4 regions of the Streptomyces sp. NPDC020845 genome follow, and region 1 is predicted to be linked to each of the others. Evidence: riboswitches for the same ligand, from Rfam matches in the RefSeq annotation. Region 1 holds a riboswitch; each other region holds the start of a gene.
What was found. A riboswitch is a leader RNA that binds a small molecule or an ion and turns the genes downstream of it on or off. The one in region 1 is predicted to bind cyclic di-AMP.
Positions count from the first base shown of each region.

Region 2: it holds a riboswitch for cyclic di-AMP, as region 1 does, so the genes downstream of both, ACH4U7_RS18060 (M23 family metallopeptidase) here and ACH4U7_RS25255 (NlpC/P60 family protein) in region 1, are expected to answer to the same signal.
Region 3: it holds a riboswitch for cyclic di-AMP, as region 1 does, so the genes downstream of both, ACH4U7_RS09470 (transglycosylase family protein) here and ACH4U7_RS25255 (NlpC/P60 family protein) in region 1, are expected to answer to the same signal.
Region 4: it holds a riboswitch for cyclic di-AMP, as region 1 does, so the genes downstream of both, ACH4U7_RS45300 (transglycosylase family protein) here and ACH4U7_RS25255 (NlpC/P60 family protein) in region 1, are expected to answer to the same signal.

Region 1 is NZ_JBIRSJ010000009.1:362,585-366,449, forward strand. It holds gene ACH4U7_RS25245 (hypothetical protein) at 1-167, shown strand, start outside; gene ACH4U7_RS25250 (L,D-transpeptidase) at 332-979, shown strand; gene ACH4U7_RS25255 (NlpC/P60 family protein) at 1,065-2,273, opposite strand; cyclic di-AMP (ydaO/yuaA leader) riboswitch at 2,281-2,459, opposite strand; gene pcrA (DNA helicase PcrA) at 2,617-3,865, shown strand, end outside.
Region 2 is NZ_JBIRSJ010000006.1:519,579-523,443, reverse strand. It holds gene ACH4U7_RS18065 (M16 family metallopeptidase) at 1-1,128, shown strand, start outside; cyclic di-AMP (ydaO/yuaA leader) riboswitch at 1,415-1,611, shown strand; gene ACH4U7_RS18060 (M23 family metallopeptidase) at 1,624-2,448, shown strand; gene ACH4U7_RS18055 (GntR family transcriptional regulator) at 2,855-3,595, shown strand; gene ACH4U7_RS18050 (HPr family phosphocarrier protein) at 3,792-3,865, opposite strand, start outside.
Region 3 is NZ_JBIRSJ010000003.1:516,572-520,436, reverse strand. It holds gene ACH4U7_RS09485 (HEXXH motif domain-containing protein) at 1-37, opposite strand, end outside; gene ACH4U7_RS09480 (hypothetical protein) at 292-462, opposite strand; gene ACH4U7_RS09475 (DUF4232 domain-containing protein) at 699-1,412, opposite strand; cyclic di-AMP (ydaO/yuaA leader) riboswitch at 1,767-1,948, shown strand; gene ACH4U7_RS09470 (transglycosylase family protein) at 1,954-3,270, shown strand; gene ACH4U7_RS09465 (dsRBD fold-containing protein) at 3,326-3,595, opposite strand; partial or broken gene ACH4U7_RS09460 (phosphoribosyltransferase) at 3,637-3,865, opposite strand, start outside.
Region 4 is NZ_JBIRSJ010000023.1:44,755-48,619, reverse strand. It holds gene ACH4U7_RS45310 (septum formation initiator family protein) at 1-106, opposite strand, end outside; gene eno (phosphopyruvate hydratase) at 198-1,493, opposite strand; gene ACH4U7_RS45300 (transglycosylase family protein) at 1,671-2,366, opposite strand; cyclic di-AMP (ydaO/yuaA leader) riboswitch at 2,368-2,537, opposite strand; gene ACH4U7_RS45295 (transglycosylase family protein) at 2,799-3,806, opposite strand.

The sequences.
Region 1 (3,865 bases):
ACAACAGCGTCAACAACATCAAGATCGGTGTGAAGCTGGCGCTGCTGATCGTGGTCCTGGGGCTGGTCTATGTGAAGCGCGACGACGAGAAGGTCGAGTCGTCGGCCCTCGGCGCGGTCGGGCTGCTCACCACGGCCAACATCTTCATCGCCGTCCTGTGGACGTAATTTTCGTCCTCTGGGCGTAATTTTCCGTACAACCCCCCGGCCCCGTCGTCTGTCCAACCAGGCAGAGCAGCTGTCTTACCGGGCAAGGCAGCCGAAGGGAGCGGGCAGTGGGGGTACTTGGGGGTTGGGGCCGCCGGACGGGCGTGGCCCTGGGGGTGGCGGGGATGGTGGTGCCGCTGGCGGTCGCGCTCGGCACCCCGGCGCAGGCCGCCTCGTCGTGCACGACGAGCGTCGGGCCGTACCAGAAGCAGGTGGAGAAGTTCCTGGGCCGCCCGGTGGACGGGCGGCAGTCGCGTACGGACTGTCTGGCGATCCAGAAGTTCCAGATCAACCACGGGATCAGCCCCACGATCGGCTATGCGGGGCCGGTCACCTGGGGGGTGATGAAGCTGATCAACTCGCAGAAGGCGGCCGGGCACAACCCGAACAAGGCGAAAAAGTGCCCCACCAACAAGGGCCGTATCGCCTGTGTGGACCTCACCCGCCAGCTGAGCTGGATCCAGGACGGCTCACGGCTGGTGTACGGCCCGGTGCCGGTGCGCACCGGCCGCGACCGGTATGAGACCCGGGGCGGGCTGAAGAAGGTCTACTGGCGGGACATCGACCACTGGTCGACGCTCTACGACGTCGCGATGCCGTACAGCCAGTTCTTCGACGGCGGCCAGGCCTTCCACTCCATCGCGGGCAGCGTGTGGTCGCCGCCGGGCTCCCACGGCTGCGTCAATATGCGCAAGGGCGACGCCAAGAAGTACTGGAGCCTGCTGCGCAACGGCGACGACGTATACGTCTACGGCCGCAAACCCGGCACCTGAGCCGCGCAGCCCGGCACCTGAAGCCGCGCAGCCGCCTCCCGGGCCCCGGAGCGCCCCTCCGGGACCCGGGGAGGCGGGAGGGCTGCTAGGCGGCCGGGCGGACGCTGCCGTAGATCGGCATCTCGGTGATCGGCGCCTTCTTGACCACATCGCCGGGCTTCGGGGCGTGGATCATCATTCCGTCGCCTATATAGATGCCGACATGGCTGATGTCGTCATAGAAGAAGACGAGATCGCCCGGCTGGAGGTTGGCGGTCGACACGCGCGTGCCGACCTTCACCTGGTCCCAGGTGGTGCGCGGCAGTGAGACCCCGGCGGCCTTCCAGGCGGCCTGGGTGAGCCCCGAGCAGTCGTAGGAGTTGGGTCCGGTCGCGCCCCAGACATACGGCTTGCCGAGCTGCGCCTGCGCGAAGGCGATGGCCTTGTCGGCCTTGGTGGAGGTCGAGCTGGAGGACCCCGAGGTCCCGGACGATCCCGAGGAACTGGAAGACCCCGAGGAACCGGAGGAGCTCGACGAGTCGGAGGAGCTCGCCTGCTCCTGCCGCCGCTTCGCCGCCTCCTCCTGCGCCCGCTTGGCCGCCGCCTCCCGCTGCTGCTGGGCCAGCTCAGCCGCCTTGCGCCGGGCCTCCTCTTCCTTCTTCTTCTCGATCGCCGCCAGCCGCGCCTTCTCCTCGGCGGTCAGCTTCGACAGCAGCTCACGGGCTTGGGTGAGCTTGCCCTGGACGGTCTTCTTCCTGGTCTTCAGCTGCTGCTGCGACCGGGTCAGCGACGCCAGGCTCTCGCCGGCCTTCGTACGCTCCTTGGCGGCCTTGGCCTGCTGCGACAGGAAGTCGTCGACGGCCTGCTTCTGCTCGCCGGACAGCCGGTCCATCAGATGGGACTGGTCGAAGATGTCCCGCGGGTCCTTGGCGAACAGCAGGGTCGCGGTGCTGTTGGCCATGCCGCCGCTGCGGTACTGCGCCGCCGCATAGCTGCCCAGCTTGCGCCGTGCCTCGTTCAGCTTTTCGGTGCGCTTGGCGACGCTGTCCAGCAGCCGGTCGACCTTGGCGCGCTGCTCGCCCGTGCGCTCCTTGGCGGCGTTGTATGCCTGGGTCGCGGATTCGGCCTGGTGGTAGAGCGTGTCGACCTTCTTCTTGACCTCTTCGACCGTTGGCTTGGGCTTACCGGGCTCGGCGCTCGCCGTCTGGGAGAGGAGGGTGACGGAGGCGAGGGCGGCCGTGGTGACCCCGACGGCGGTGCGGCGGCCGGTGGCCGAGTCCAGTATTCGGGTCCGCGGCTTGCGGTGCGACGCCAAGGGAGGCGACTCCTTCCGTGGACCGCCTACCGGGTTAGCTGTCGGGTTCGGGCGTCGGAAGGCTGCCCTACGGTCCGGGCGGCGGACGGCTGGCGTCGCCGCGCTGGACCGATTCACCCCAGTGGTACGTGGGGGTCCCCGGCTCCGGCTGCCTCGCGGCGGGGCCGGACTCGGCGGAGACAGCCCGTGTCGACGCTGGTCGCCGACGGGTTCCGGACCGCCTGATGGAGGACGGTAGTGGTCTTGTGGGGCTCGTGTGAAGGCTGATGTTCGAATTGTCCCGAAACCGTTTCGTGACTTCCGCGCATACGCTGTCAGTGCGGCGCCCTAGACTCGGTGAGCGATGAGCAGCCTCTTTGATGACAGCTTCCTGGCGGACCTCGGGCCCTCGGACGAGGAGCCCCCGCCGCCCGAGGACGACGGCGGGCCCGCCGCTGAGGACGTCCCGCACGACCTCTTCGACGGGAAGTTCGACGCGCCCGCCCCCAGGGAGGCGTACTACCGCGACGGCGCGGCGCGCCCCGCGGTGGATCCGGCCGCGCTCCTGGAGGGGATGAACGAGCAGCAGAGGGCCGCCGTGGTGCACACCGGCTCGCCGCTGCTGATCGTCGCGGGCGCCGGATCGGGCAAGACCCGGGTGCTCACCCACCGCATCGCCTATCTGCTCGGCGCGCGCAGCGTGCACCCCGGCCAGATCCTCGCCATCACCTTCACCAACAAGGCCGCGGGCGAGATGAAGGAGCGGGTCGAGGAGCTGGTCGGCCCGCGTGCGAACGCCATGTGGGTGTCGACGTTCCACAGCGCCTGCGTGCGCATCCTGCGCCGGGAGTCCAAGAAGCTCGGTTTCACGTCCTCCTTCTCGATCTACGACGCGGCCGACTCCAAGCGGCTGATGGCGCTGGTCTGCCGGGATCTGGACCTCGACCCGAAGCGGTATCCGCCCAAGTCCTTCAGCGCCAAGGTCTCCAACCTGAAGAACGAGCTCATCGACGAGGAGACCTTCGCCGGACAGGCATCGGACGGCTTCGAGAAGACGCTCGCCGAGGCGTATGTGATGTACCAGTCGCGGCTGCGCGAGGCCAATGCCCTCGACTTCGACGACATCATCATGACGACGGTCAATCTGCTCCAGGCATTCCCCGACGTCGCCGAGCACTACCGCCGCCGCTTCCGCCATGTCCTGGTCGACGAGTACCAGGACACCAACCACGCGCAGTACACGCTGGTGCGCGAGCTGGTGGGCCCGGGCCCGGTGGCCGCCGCCGATGGCGTTGGTGAAGGCGACGTCGGCGAGGGGATCGGGGCCGCCGAGCTGTGCGTGGTGGGCGACGCCGACCAGTCGATCTACGCCTTCCGGGGCGCCACGATCCGTAACATCCTCCAGTTCGAGGAGGACTATCCGGACGCCACGACCATCCTCCTGGAGCAGAACTACCGCTCCACCCAGACGATCCTCAGCGCGGCCAACGCCGTCATCGAGCGCAATGAGAACCGGCGCCCGAAGAACCTGTGGACCGACGCCGGCGCCGGGGCGACCATCACCGGCTATGTGGCCGACACCGAGCACGACGAGGCCCAGTTCGTCGCCGACG
Region 2 (3,865 bases), on a different contig from region 1:
CTGGAGCGCTGCGGCGCCACCCTGGACGCCCACGCCGACCACCCCGCCGTCCGGGTGTCCCTGGAGGTCCCCGTCTCCCGGCTGCCCAAGGCGCTCGGCCTGCTGGCCGACGCGCTGCGCGCGCCCGCCTTCCCCGAGGGCGAGGTCGAGCGGCTGGTCCGCAACCGCCTGGACGAGATCCCGCACGAGCTGGCCAACCCGGCCCGGCGCGCCTCGATGGCGCTGTTCAAGGAGCTGTTCCCGGCCGAGTCCCGGATGTCCCGGCCGCGCCAGGGCACCCAGGAGACCATCGAGGGCATCGACGCCGCGGCCGTGCGGGCCTTCTACGAGACGCATGTCCGCCCGTCCACCTCGACCGCCGTGGTCGTCGGCGACCTGGCCGGTGTCGACCTCGACAAGGCGCTGGCCGAATCCCTCGGCGCCTGGACGGGCGGCGCCGCCGAGTCCCGCCCCATGCCGCCGATCACGGCCGATGACACCGGCCGCGTGATCATCGTCGACCGGCCGGGCGCGGTGCAGACCCAGCTGCTCATCGGCCGGATCGGCGCCGACCGCCACGACCGGGTCTGGCCCGCCCAGGTGCTGGGCACCTACTGCCTGGGCGGCACCCTCACCTCCCGGCTCGACCGCGTGCTGCGCGAGGAGAAGGGCTACACGTACGGCGTGCGCGCCTTCGGCCAGGTGCTCCGCTCCGCGGCTCCGGACGCCTCCGGAGGGGCCACTGGCGCCGCGATGCTGGCCATCAGCGGCTCGGTGGCCACCGAGGTCACCGGCCCCGCCCTGGAGGACCTGTGGAAGGTGCTGGGCACGCTGAAGGAGGAGGGCCTGACGGACGCCGAGCGTGATGTCGCCGTGCAGAACCTGGTCGGGGTCGCCCCGCTGAAGTACGAGACGGCGGCCGCCGTCGCGGGCACGCTCGCCGACCAGGTCGAGCAGCATCTGCCGGACGACTTCCAGGCGCAGTTGTACGCGCGCCTCGCGGAGACCGGCACGGTGGAGGCGACCGCCGCGGTGGTGAGCGCCTTCCCGGCCGACCGGCTGGTCACGGTGCTCGTCGGTGACGCCTCGCAGATCGAGGAGCCGGTCAAGGCGCTCGGTATCGGCGAGGTGCGCGTCATCCAGGGCTGACAGGCCGACAGACCGACGAACTGACAGATCGACGGGCCGACGGGCCGACCCGACCCGGGAGCAACAGGCCCTCGTGACAAGGACCCTGGCGCCGCTTCAGGCGCCAGGGTCTCTTTTTGTCGGTCGTTTCCTCGATCGTTTCGTCCGCTTTGTGGCAGAGATTGCTCGTCTGGGTGATCGTGTCTGTGGGGAAACCAACAAAAAAGCGGAACCGTTTGGTGAACGAATGCGATCACGCTTAGCGTCAGTTCGGTTGTCCGCCCGAGACACGCCGCATCCGCGGCACGGGCAACCATCGCCGAGTCCCCGTACGGCGCGAGCCAGGGGAGCCGGGGAACCAACCTCGCCCGTCGCCGCAGCGGCGCCGGACGGGTGATCCCCAGGGGTGAATCGGACGCCTTCCCCGCGTGGGGGAGGGGCCCGTAGGAGACCTTCCTGCTCCGAACCCGTCAGCTAACCCGGTAGGCGAGAGGAAGGAAAGGAGTGCGCCGGACCATGGCGTTCACCCGTACCGCCGGGAAGCACCGCCGCCCCACCCGGGCCCCCCGCACCGCCCGTTCCAACGCCAATCTCGCGGGCATAGCCACGCTGGCCGCCTCCGGCGTGGTCGCCGGCTTCGCCGCCCCCGCCCTCGCGGCGGCGGACGACCCGCGCGGCTTTGAGGACACCGGGCTGCGCCAGGCGGTCGCCATGGACGACCAGCTCGCAGACCAGGTCCAGGCCCAGGCGGAGAGCCAGCAGAGCGCCGCCGAGGAGGCCGCCGCCAAGGCGCAGGCCGAGGCCCAGGCCCGCAAGGAGGCCGCGCGTCAGGCGGCCGAGGCGAAGCGCAAGGCCGAGGCGGCCGCGAAGAAGGCCAAGCAGGAACGCGAGGCCAAGGAGCGCGCGGCGCGCGAGGCCGAGCGCAGGCGGCTGAACATGTTCGTGCTGCCGGTCACCGGCTCGTATGTCTCCACCGGCTACCAGGCGTCCAGCGGCCTGTGGTCCTCCGGCACCCACACCGGAGTGGACTTCCACGCCGCGTCCGGCACCTCGGTGCACTCCGTCGGCTCCGGCACCGTCGTCGAGGCCGGCTGGGGCGGCGCGTACGGCAACAACATCGTGATCAAGATGAACGACGGCACCTACACCCAGTACGGCCACCTGTCGTCCATCGGCGTCTCCGTCGGCCAGACGGTCACCCCCGGCCAGCAGATCGGCCTGTCCGGCGCCACGGGCAACGTCACCGGCCCGCATCTGCACTTCGAGGCCCGCACCAGCCCCGACTACGGCTCGGACATCGACCCCGTCGCCTACCTGCGCTCGCACGGCGTGAACCTCTGATCACGCCCCCGCACACCTGCCCCTGAACCCGGTCCGCCTCGCGGGGGGCGCCTCAGCCCCTGTCGACGGTCGCCCGTGCTCGGCCCTTCGTACCTCAGGGTCTCCGCGCGCTCTCCCTTTCACAGCGACATCAGCGCCTCCGGCGCGGGCGGCGCGCCCCTTCGGCTCCCCAAGGCCCCGGTCCCGCGGACCGGGGCCTTCGGCGTACTCGCATGGGCACCCGGCCGCCTGGCCATCCGGCTGCCCGGCCGCCTGGCCAAAAATATCCATGAAATCTCCGCGCCCATCGGAAATTCCGGCTGTTTAGAATAGAGTCGCTGAACACGCGTCAATCGGCTGCGTTTCGCGGAGATTAAGGCGGAGGTTCAACAATGCGGGACCGGAAGTGAGCGGCGATACGACCGCGATGCCGGGCGGTCGCCGGATTTCGGCGCACGCGGTGTGTACGGCGATCCGCGACGACATCGTCTCCGGCACCTTCGCGCCCGGCAGCCGGCTGATCGAGGAATTCCTCGCCCGGCGCTACGGCGTCTCGCGCGTGCCCGTGCGCGAGGCGCTGCGCACCCTGGAGTCGGAAGGCTTTGTGACCACCCGCCGACACGCGGGCGCATGCGTCGCGCAGCCGTCCGAGCGGGAGGCCGCCGACCTGCTGGACATCCGCGCGCTGCTGGAGCCCCTGGGGGCCGCCCGGGCCGCCCAGCGGCGCACCGAGGCGCATCTGAAGGTGTTGCGCGGCCTGGTCAGGCTCGGCCAGGAGCGGGCCCGGCGCGGGCAGTTGGGCGAGCTGCGACCGCTCGGCGACTGGTTCCACGAGACGTTGGCCCAGGCCTCCGGCAGTCCGAGCCTGGCCGGGCTGCTGGTGCAGCTGAGACGCAAGATCGCCTGGGTGTATGCGGTGGAACCGGCCCACAGACCGGCGCCGTCCGCCCCGGGCACCGCCCTGCGCTCCGACTTCTCGCTGCGGGCCGTGGCCTCCTGGGACGAGCACGGTGCGCTGGTCGACGCGGTGGCGCGCGGCGACGCCGACCGCGCGCGGGCACTGGCCGCGGCGCATGCCGAGCGCTCGATGTCGGAATACCGGCTGCGTCGCCCCGTCCGTGTGAGGAGTTCGAAACATTCCGTAAACACGGCGGGCGTCCGGAATTAACAGCGGCCCCGTATACAACTTCTAAGAATTACCGCCGGTGTGTGCGGCCGTGGATTTCCGCGGCCGCGTATTTCGCGTTCCCGTATTGCGCGGTCCCGGTATTCGTCCCCGTATTGCGTTGGATAAACAGTGCGGCCGCGGTCCCCTGTCATGGGTCACCGCGGCCGCGCCGTGTGAATTTATCGGGCGGAGCCAGTCAGACGGTCTCCGGAAGCTCCTCCAGCCCCTCCGCGACCAGCTTGGCCAGGCGGTCGAGCGCGACCTCGGCGT
Region 3 (3,865 bases), on a different contig from region 1:
CTGGCACCCGGGGATGGGAGGAGGCAAAATCGGTCAACGCGCGTAGCAGAAGCAAGAGGCGACTGCGCTGGCCCGCCCGTAACTCGGCGATCGCCGCCGCTCCCCCACCGCCATGTGCCATCTCTTCAAAGCACGCTTCGGACAGCCGGTGGTGACGGCTCATCGGTGACGCGGGGAGCGGCTGCGTACGGCGCGGGGCCGGGAGCGGGTAGGGAGGGCCAGCTGAATAGTCCGCCGGCATGGCCGCCTTTCTTGGTGGGGTGAATGCTGTCGCGCCACGCCGGGATTCCATCAACAGCCCTGTTGGTTCGCAGCGGAGGTCGTGAGTGTCGGCGGGGACTGTACGAGTTCGAGCAACCGCTGGGTCGCGAGAGCGAACTCCTGACTGTCGCCCAGTTCTTCGAGCGTCGTTCCCGAGAGGTCCACCAACTCCGTCTCGACCCCGGTCGCCGCTCGCTCCATGACATCGTCCCCCTCTAGACGCTCCGCGCCGGCTCAGGCGAGGCCTCTTCACATGGTGGCCCACCCGATAATGATTGCGGAAGGGCGAAAGGGGCCAGTGGGTGTCGGGCCCATCAAGATTTTGGGACATCCGGGGGCGTCATGTGGCCCCGCTTCCCGGCCAATTCATTTCCGGCGCCGCACGGTCGGGCGCGGGCGGGGGGCAGCGGTTCCGCGCCCGGCCGTGGCGCTCCGGGTCAGGGCTGGGAGCCCGGCTCGAGGGCGGTGACTTCGAATACTTCGCCGCAGACCTGGAGGGAGCGCGCCGACGTCTTCATCGAGCGGTAGGAGTCCGGCGGGTAGGCGCGAATTTTGGACGCGGTCCGCCAACAGGGCTTGTCGGACAGGCCTTTGTTGAGGGTGTGCAGACTCGCGTAGGCGCTGTCGCCGGGTTTCAGGACGACCGTGGGCCGCGCCGGTCCTCGGCGGGCGGCGGGGTCGCCGATAGCCGTGCCGGGGCTGTCGAGCAGGGAAACGCCGGGAAAGCCCGTCAGCGTGCAACTGGCCTCACCGGTATTGGTGAAGGCCAGAGGAACATAGACATTGCCCGCGCCGATATCCATCCGGCCGACGGACAGTTTCAGCTGATCCTCGGCGCAGATGCGGCGCGCGGCGGGCGGGGCGCCGGAGGCGCCCTCGGTGCCGACGGACGGCTTGGCCGCGCTCGGCGCCTTCGCGGGGGTCGAGGCCCGGCCGGAGTCATGCGCGCGTCCGCCGGGTTCAGCGGCGCCGGGCCGGCCGGCGCTCGCGGCCGAATGGGATGCACCCGCGGCGCCGGGCGGCGCGGGCGCCCCGGAGTCCTCGTCGGCGCCGCAGGCGGTGACCGCGGCCAGCGCGCCGATGAGCAGTGCGGATACGGATAAGACCGGCGGCAGACGCCTCGCGGGCGTCCCGCCGTACCGCTGAGCCATGGGCAACCTCCTGTGGGTCGGGCATCCGGCGGCCCGTCAGCCGCCGCGCCGAGTGCCCCGACTTTCCCCGTCCATTCCCCTTCGGCTCCTCTTCCCCCGATCAGCGTCCTTATGTCTGCGACGGCATTAATCGCATAACAGGGGCAATTCGGCATTGCGGATTCCGCACCACAATCACCCCATCCGTAAAGCGGTGACGCGGATCACAGTTCATCACCGCCGTGATCGATTTCCGGACACAGGTCCGTCGAGACCTTGTCGTGACCTAAACCATGTGTTTACTGTGCCGCACCCGGCGCATTCCATGCACGGGTCTCTCCCTCGCCGGAGCGCCGAGTCCTGCCGTGGCGGAGGAGTGACACGACGACCTGTCACGGCAGGAGCGGGGGAACCAGGTAGGCGCCGTGCCGCGCTATGTCGGGCGGGACGGCTAGGGGTGAAGTCGCGCCACGGTGCCGGGGGCACCGGGAACGGCGCGGCCGGGCAGCTCCCGCCCGAACCCGACAGCTCACCTCGCAGGCGTCAGGAGAGGATGAGCTCAATGGCTGCACGCGGACGTCACCGCCGGCCCCGGCCCCGCCGCGTCTCCCGCGCCTCGCTCGCGTTCACCGCGGGCGGCGCCGGCGTGGCACTGCCCCTCATAGGCGTCGGCCAGGCGAACGCCGCCTCCGTCGACACCTGGGACAAGGTGGCGGAGTGTGAGTCCACCGACAACTGGAGCATCAACACCGGGAACGGCTACTACGGCGGCCTCCAGTTCTCACAGTCCACCTGGAAGGCGTACGGCGGGACGTCCTTCGCGCCCCGGGCCGATCTGGCCTCCAAGGACCAGCAGATAGCCATCGCCGAGAAGGTACTCGACGCCCAGGGCCCCGGCGCCTGGCCGGTCTGCTCGGTCAAGGCGGGGCTGACCCGCGGCGGCCAGCCCGCGGATGTCACCCCCGGCACCGCGAGCGGCCGCGCCCAGACCCAGACCGCTCCCAAGGCCACCCCCAAAGCGACTCCGAAAGCCACCCCCAAGGCCACTCCCAAAACCGAGTCCGCTCCGGAAGCCGCGCCCAAGGCCACCACCAAGGCCGTCGACCAGAGCGCGGCCACCACCGGGCGGTCCGGCTCCTCGTACACCGTGGTCAGTGGCGACACCCTGTCCCGAATAGCCGACGCGCAGAACATGGACGGCGTCGGCGGCTGGCAGCGGCTCTACGAGGCCAACCGCCGCGTCATCGGCGACGACCCGGACCTGATCTACCCCGGCCAGAAACTCACCCTCGACACACACCGGTCCCCCGCCGCACAGCCCCGCGAGAGCCAGCCCCGGACCGAGCAGCGTACGGATCAGGCCAAGCAGCGCGCCGAGCAGGCGGCCAAGCAGCGGGTCGAGCAGGCCAACAAGGCCCGCGAGCGCGCCAAGAAGAAGTCCGGCTCGGCGGCGCACTCGTCGTCCTCGTCGGCGTCCTTCACCTCGCCCGTCGCCAGCCACGCCGTCGGCACCGCCTACGGCATCTCCGGCAGCAACTGGTCCAGCGGCCACCACACCGGGGTCGACTTCCCCGTCGCCACCGGCACCCAGGTGCGGGCGGTGGGCTCGGCCGAGGTGGTCGCCGCGGGCTGGGGCGGTGCGTACGGCTACCAGGTCGTGCTCCGCCACCCCGACGGCATGTACAGCCAGTACGCGCACATGTCGGCGCTGACCGTCCACGTCGGCCAGACGGTGTCCGCCGGCCAGCAGATCGGCCGGTCCGGGGCGACCGGCAACGTGACCGGACCGCATGTGCACTTCGAGGTGCGCACCGGCCCCGACTACGGCTCGGATGTCAACCCGCTCGCCTATCTCCGGTCCAAGGGCGTCCAGATCTGAGAGGTGTGTGAACGAAGGGTGCTCTGCCGCGGCCCGGTGCCGCGGCAGACCCGCCCTACATCACCAGATGTGCCTTCGCGTGCGTAACCTCCTCGATGTCACCGCCCGCCTTCGAGATCAGCCGGTGAGCGAGGTTGTTCAGCGCACGCGCCGCCGCGATCTCCTCGCCGACCCGCGGCTGCGCCGGGTCGTCGGGATTCCGGTTGGCCCGGCCCTGTGCCAGGATCTCGGTCCCGTCGTGCATCCTCAGCCGGACGACCGCCTCGGTCAGGGGTCCGAGCTCACGGAACTCCATTTCGATGTCGCATCCCACGATCGTCTCCATCGCGGTCATCACCTCCTGCTTCACTTACCAGGATGCGCCTGACCCGGCATCCCGGTCGACCGGGAGAGCAGCTCCACGACCTCGGCGTCGCTGGTCTGGGAGAAGTCCTCGTACCATTCGCCGACCGCCGAGAACTCCGCGGGGGTGGACAGACACACCACGTCGTCCGCGTCCTGCCGCAGCGCCTCGGCCGCGTCCGGCGGCGCGACCGGGACCGCCAGCACCACCCGGGCCGCGCCCTGGGCCCGGGCGACCCGGCAGGCCGCCCGT
Region 4 (3,865 bases), on a different contig from region 1:
GGCTGCGGCGGCGTCGGATGCGGGCGCGGTAGACGCGGGCGGCGGCGTGCTCGCCGAGCGCCCTGAGCCTGGTCGCGGTGGAGAACCGATCCCGATCCGCCGGCACGTCGCCTCCCCGGTCGTGACTTCGCTACGTACGCCGTCCCCGGCCACGGTACGGGACCGTGGCCGGGGACGTGCATCAGGCTCGGCGGAGTTCAGCCCTTGAGGACCGCGCCCTTGAACCGCGGGAAGGCGGAGCGGCCCGCGTACACCGCCGCGTCGTCGAGGATCTCCTCGATGCGCAGCAGCTGGTTGTACTTGGCCACGCGCTCGGAGCGGGCGGGGGCACCGGTCTTGATCTGGCCGCAGTTGGTGGCGACGGCCAGGTCCGCGATGGTGACGTCCTCGGTCTCGCCGGAGCGGTGCGACATCATGCACTTGAAGCCGTTGCGCTGGGCGAGCTCGACGGCGTCCAGGGTCTCGGTCAGCGAGCCGATCTGGTTGACCTTGACCAGCAGCGCGTTCGCGGTGTTGCTCTCGATGCCGCGGGCCAGCCGCTCCGGGTTGGTGACGAACAGGTCGTCGCCGACCAGCTGGACCTTGTCACCGAGCTGGTCGGTGATCGTCTTCCAGCCGTCCCAGTCCTCCTCGTTCAGCGGGTCCTCGATGGAGACCAGCGGGTACGCGTCGACCAGCTCGGCGTAGTACGCGGTCATCTCGGCGGCGCTGCGGGTCTGGCCCTCGAAGGTGTAGGCGCCGTCCTTGTAGAACTCGGAGGCGGCCACGTCGAGCGCCAGCGCGATGTCCTGGCCCGGCTGGTAGCCGGCCTTCTTGATCGCCTCGACGATCAGGTCCAGGGCGTCGCGGTTGGAGTTCAGGTTCGGGGCGAAGCCGCCCTCGTCGCCGAGGCCGGTGGACAGGCCCCGCTCCTTCAGCACGGACTTCAGGGTGTGGTAGACCTCGGTGCCCCAGCGCAGCGCCTCGGAGAAGGACTCGGCGCCGATCGGCGCGATCATGAACTCCTGGATGTCCACGTTGGAGTCGGCGTGCGAGCCGCCGTTGAGGATGTTCATCATCGGGACCGGCAGCAGGTGGGCGTTGGGGCCGCCCAGGTACCGGAAGAGCGGGAGGTCGGAGGCCTCGGAGGCGGCGTGCGCGACCGCGAGCGAGACACCGAGGATCGCGTTGGCGCCGAGCGAGGACTTGTCCGGGGTGGCGTCCAGGTCGAACATCGCCTGGTCGATCAGGCGCTGCTCGGTGGCGTCGTAGCCGACGAGCTCCGGACCGATCTGCTCGATGACGGCCAGGACGGCCTTCTCGACGCCCTTGCCGCCGTAACGGCTCTTGTCGCCGTCGCGGAGCTCAAGGGCCTCGAAGGCACCGGTCGAGGCACCGGAAGGCACGGCGGCACGGCCGGTGCTGCCGTCGTCGAGGCCGACCTCGACCTCGACCGTGGGGTTGCCTCGCGAGTCGAGGATCTCGCGAGCTACGACGACGTCGATGGACGGCACGAGGATCTCCTTCGTATGGGTCTGTCTCTGCAGCACGAGCCTAACGGGCCCGGAGGGCCCACCCGACGAAGCCCCGGCGGGGCGCGCCTCGCGTGGGGGCGGCGCGCCCGGCCGGGGCGGTCTTCGGGGGTGCGGGGGCCGGGGGTACCGGGGTGGGGGGAGGCCCGGCCGGGTGGGTCAGGAGAGGTGGAGCAGCTGGCCCGGGAAGATGAGGTTGGCGTCCTCGACGATGTCCTTGTTCAGCTCGAAGAGCTTCTTCCAGCCGCCGTCGACGTGGTGCGCGTCGGCGATCTTGGAGAGGGTGTCGCCGGACTTGACCTTGTACTCGCCGTCGCCCTTCTTGATCGCGTGGCGGGCGTGCCCGCGCCCGGCGTGCTCGCTCTCCTCGCGGGGCTGCGCCTTCGGCTTGGCGGGCTGCGCGGGCTTGGCCGTCTCGGCCGGCTGGGCGGGCTTGGCGGCCGGCTTCGAGGGCTGGGTGGTGGAGGTGGAAGGCGTCGGGGTGCCGGTGGTGGTCAGGCCCGTGCCGCACACCGGCCAGGCGCCCTTGCCCTGTCCGGCCAGGACCTTCTCGGCTATCTGGATCTGCTGGTCCTTGGTGGCCAGGTCGGCGCGGGCCGCGAAGGCCGTGCCGCCGTACGCGGCCCAGGTGGAGTTGGTGAACTGAAGGCCGCCGTAGAAGCCGTTGCCGGTGTTGATCGACCAGTTGCCGCCGGACTCGCACTGCGCGACCGCGTCCCACTGGGCGGTGGTCGCGGCCGAGGCGGAGGTGGCCCCCAGGAGCGGTGCGGCGACGGCCGCACCAGCGACGCCGGCGAGCGCGGCGATGCGGGTGACCTTGGAGGGACGGCGGTGCTTACCCTTGTCGTTACGCATGTTCGTTCCTCACCGACGCCTACGAGGTGAGCTGTCGGGTTCGGACTGTGAGTTGCCCGGCCGGATGCGGCTGACCGCACCTGGCTTCACCCCGAGCCGAACGGGCCCGTCTCCAGGCCGCTACGGCGCCTACCTTGGTTCCCCCGCTCCTGCCTTCGGCGCAAATGCGTCGGTTTCCCCCCGACCGCCGGCAGGACTCGGCGTGACGATCGACGGTGCCCGCGGTGGCGAGCGGAAAGACGTTAAACACACCTTCCGATGAGGTTCAAACACCGACATCCCAGCGAATGAGGCCGTATCCGCACCCAGCCATCCCACATCCACGCAGGTGAGGCCGGGTGCGGAAAGATCGGACAGCCGACGCACGCCGGGCGATGTGACGAGATGTATGTCTCACTGCCGCCAGATCGGGCAATTCACCCCGAAATGCCGCTATCTGGCGCTGAGATCGAGACGCTGACCAGGGTGGATAAGGTCCGGGTCGGTTCCGATGAGGGGTTCGTTGGCCTCGTAGAGCTTGGGCCACCCTCCGTCCACCTTCTGGTCGTCCGCGATGTCTGACAAGTTGTCACCGCCGCGCACGGTGTAGTCCTCGCGACCGAGAGGCTGAACGGGGGTCTCGGTGTGCTCCGCGTCGTCGCGCGAGGCATGGCGCCCCGAGGACCGGGTGTCGTCGTCCGCCGTACCCGCGGAGTCCTGCTCGCGGGCGTCGGGCGCGCCGCGGTGGCGGCCGGTGGGGGAGGTGGCGGAGTCCTCGCCCTTCGCGTCGCGGTCGGAGCGCTCGTCACCCTTACCGCGGGACGCTTCGTCGGAATCGCCGGACTTCTCGCCCTTTTCACCGGACTTGTCGTCGGGGGTCGCGGAGGGATCCGGCTTATCGACTTTGTCGGATGTATCGGAATCTTCGGAACTACCGGAACTGTCCGAGCTGTCCGATCGATCGCCCCGACTGGAGTTGTCGGACGCTTCGTCCGTATCGGAGTCGTCGATCCCCGTGGGTTCGCTCGAATCCTTGGCCTCGGGGGTCCCCTTCCCGCCGGGGTTCACATCCAGCGCGTCGGCGAGGCCGGCGAGCCCGGCGTCCAGCGCACAGCTCGGCCAGGCGTCCGGGCCGCGGTCGGCGAGGATCGCCTGGGCGATGGCTATCTGCTGGGAGCGGCTGGCGAGGTCGGGGCGCGGGGCGTACTGCTGGCCGCCGTACTTCTTCCACATGTCCAAGGTGATCTGCAGACCGCCATAGAAGCCATTGCCTCCGTTGGCGCTCCACATCCCGCCGCTCTCGCATTCGGCGACACGGTCCCAGGTCTGGGTGGTGTCCGCGGCCTGGGCGCCGACGGCGCCGAAGAGCGGCATGGCGATGCTCGCACCCGTCACCCCCGCGGCGACCACGATTGCCGGAGCCTGACGGGGGCGGCGGTGTCGACCGTTCCCGGAGCGCATGCGTTCTGCCTCTCGTGTGGCGGCTGAGTCGTCGGTTGAACATAGCGACGCCATCTGAT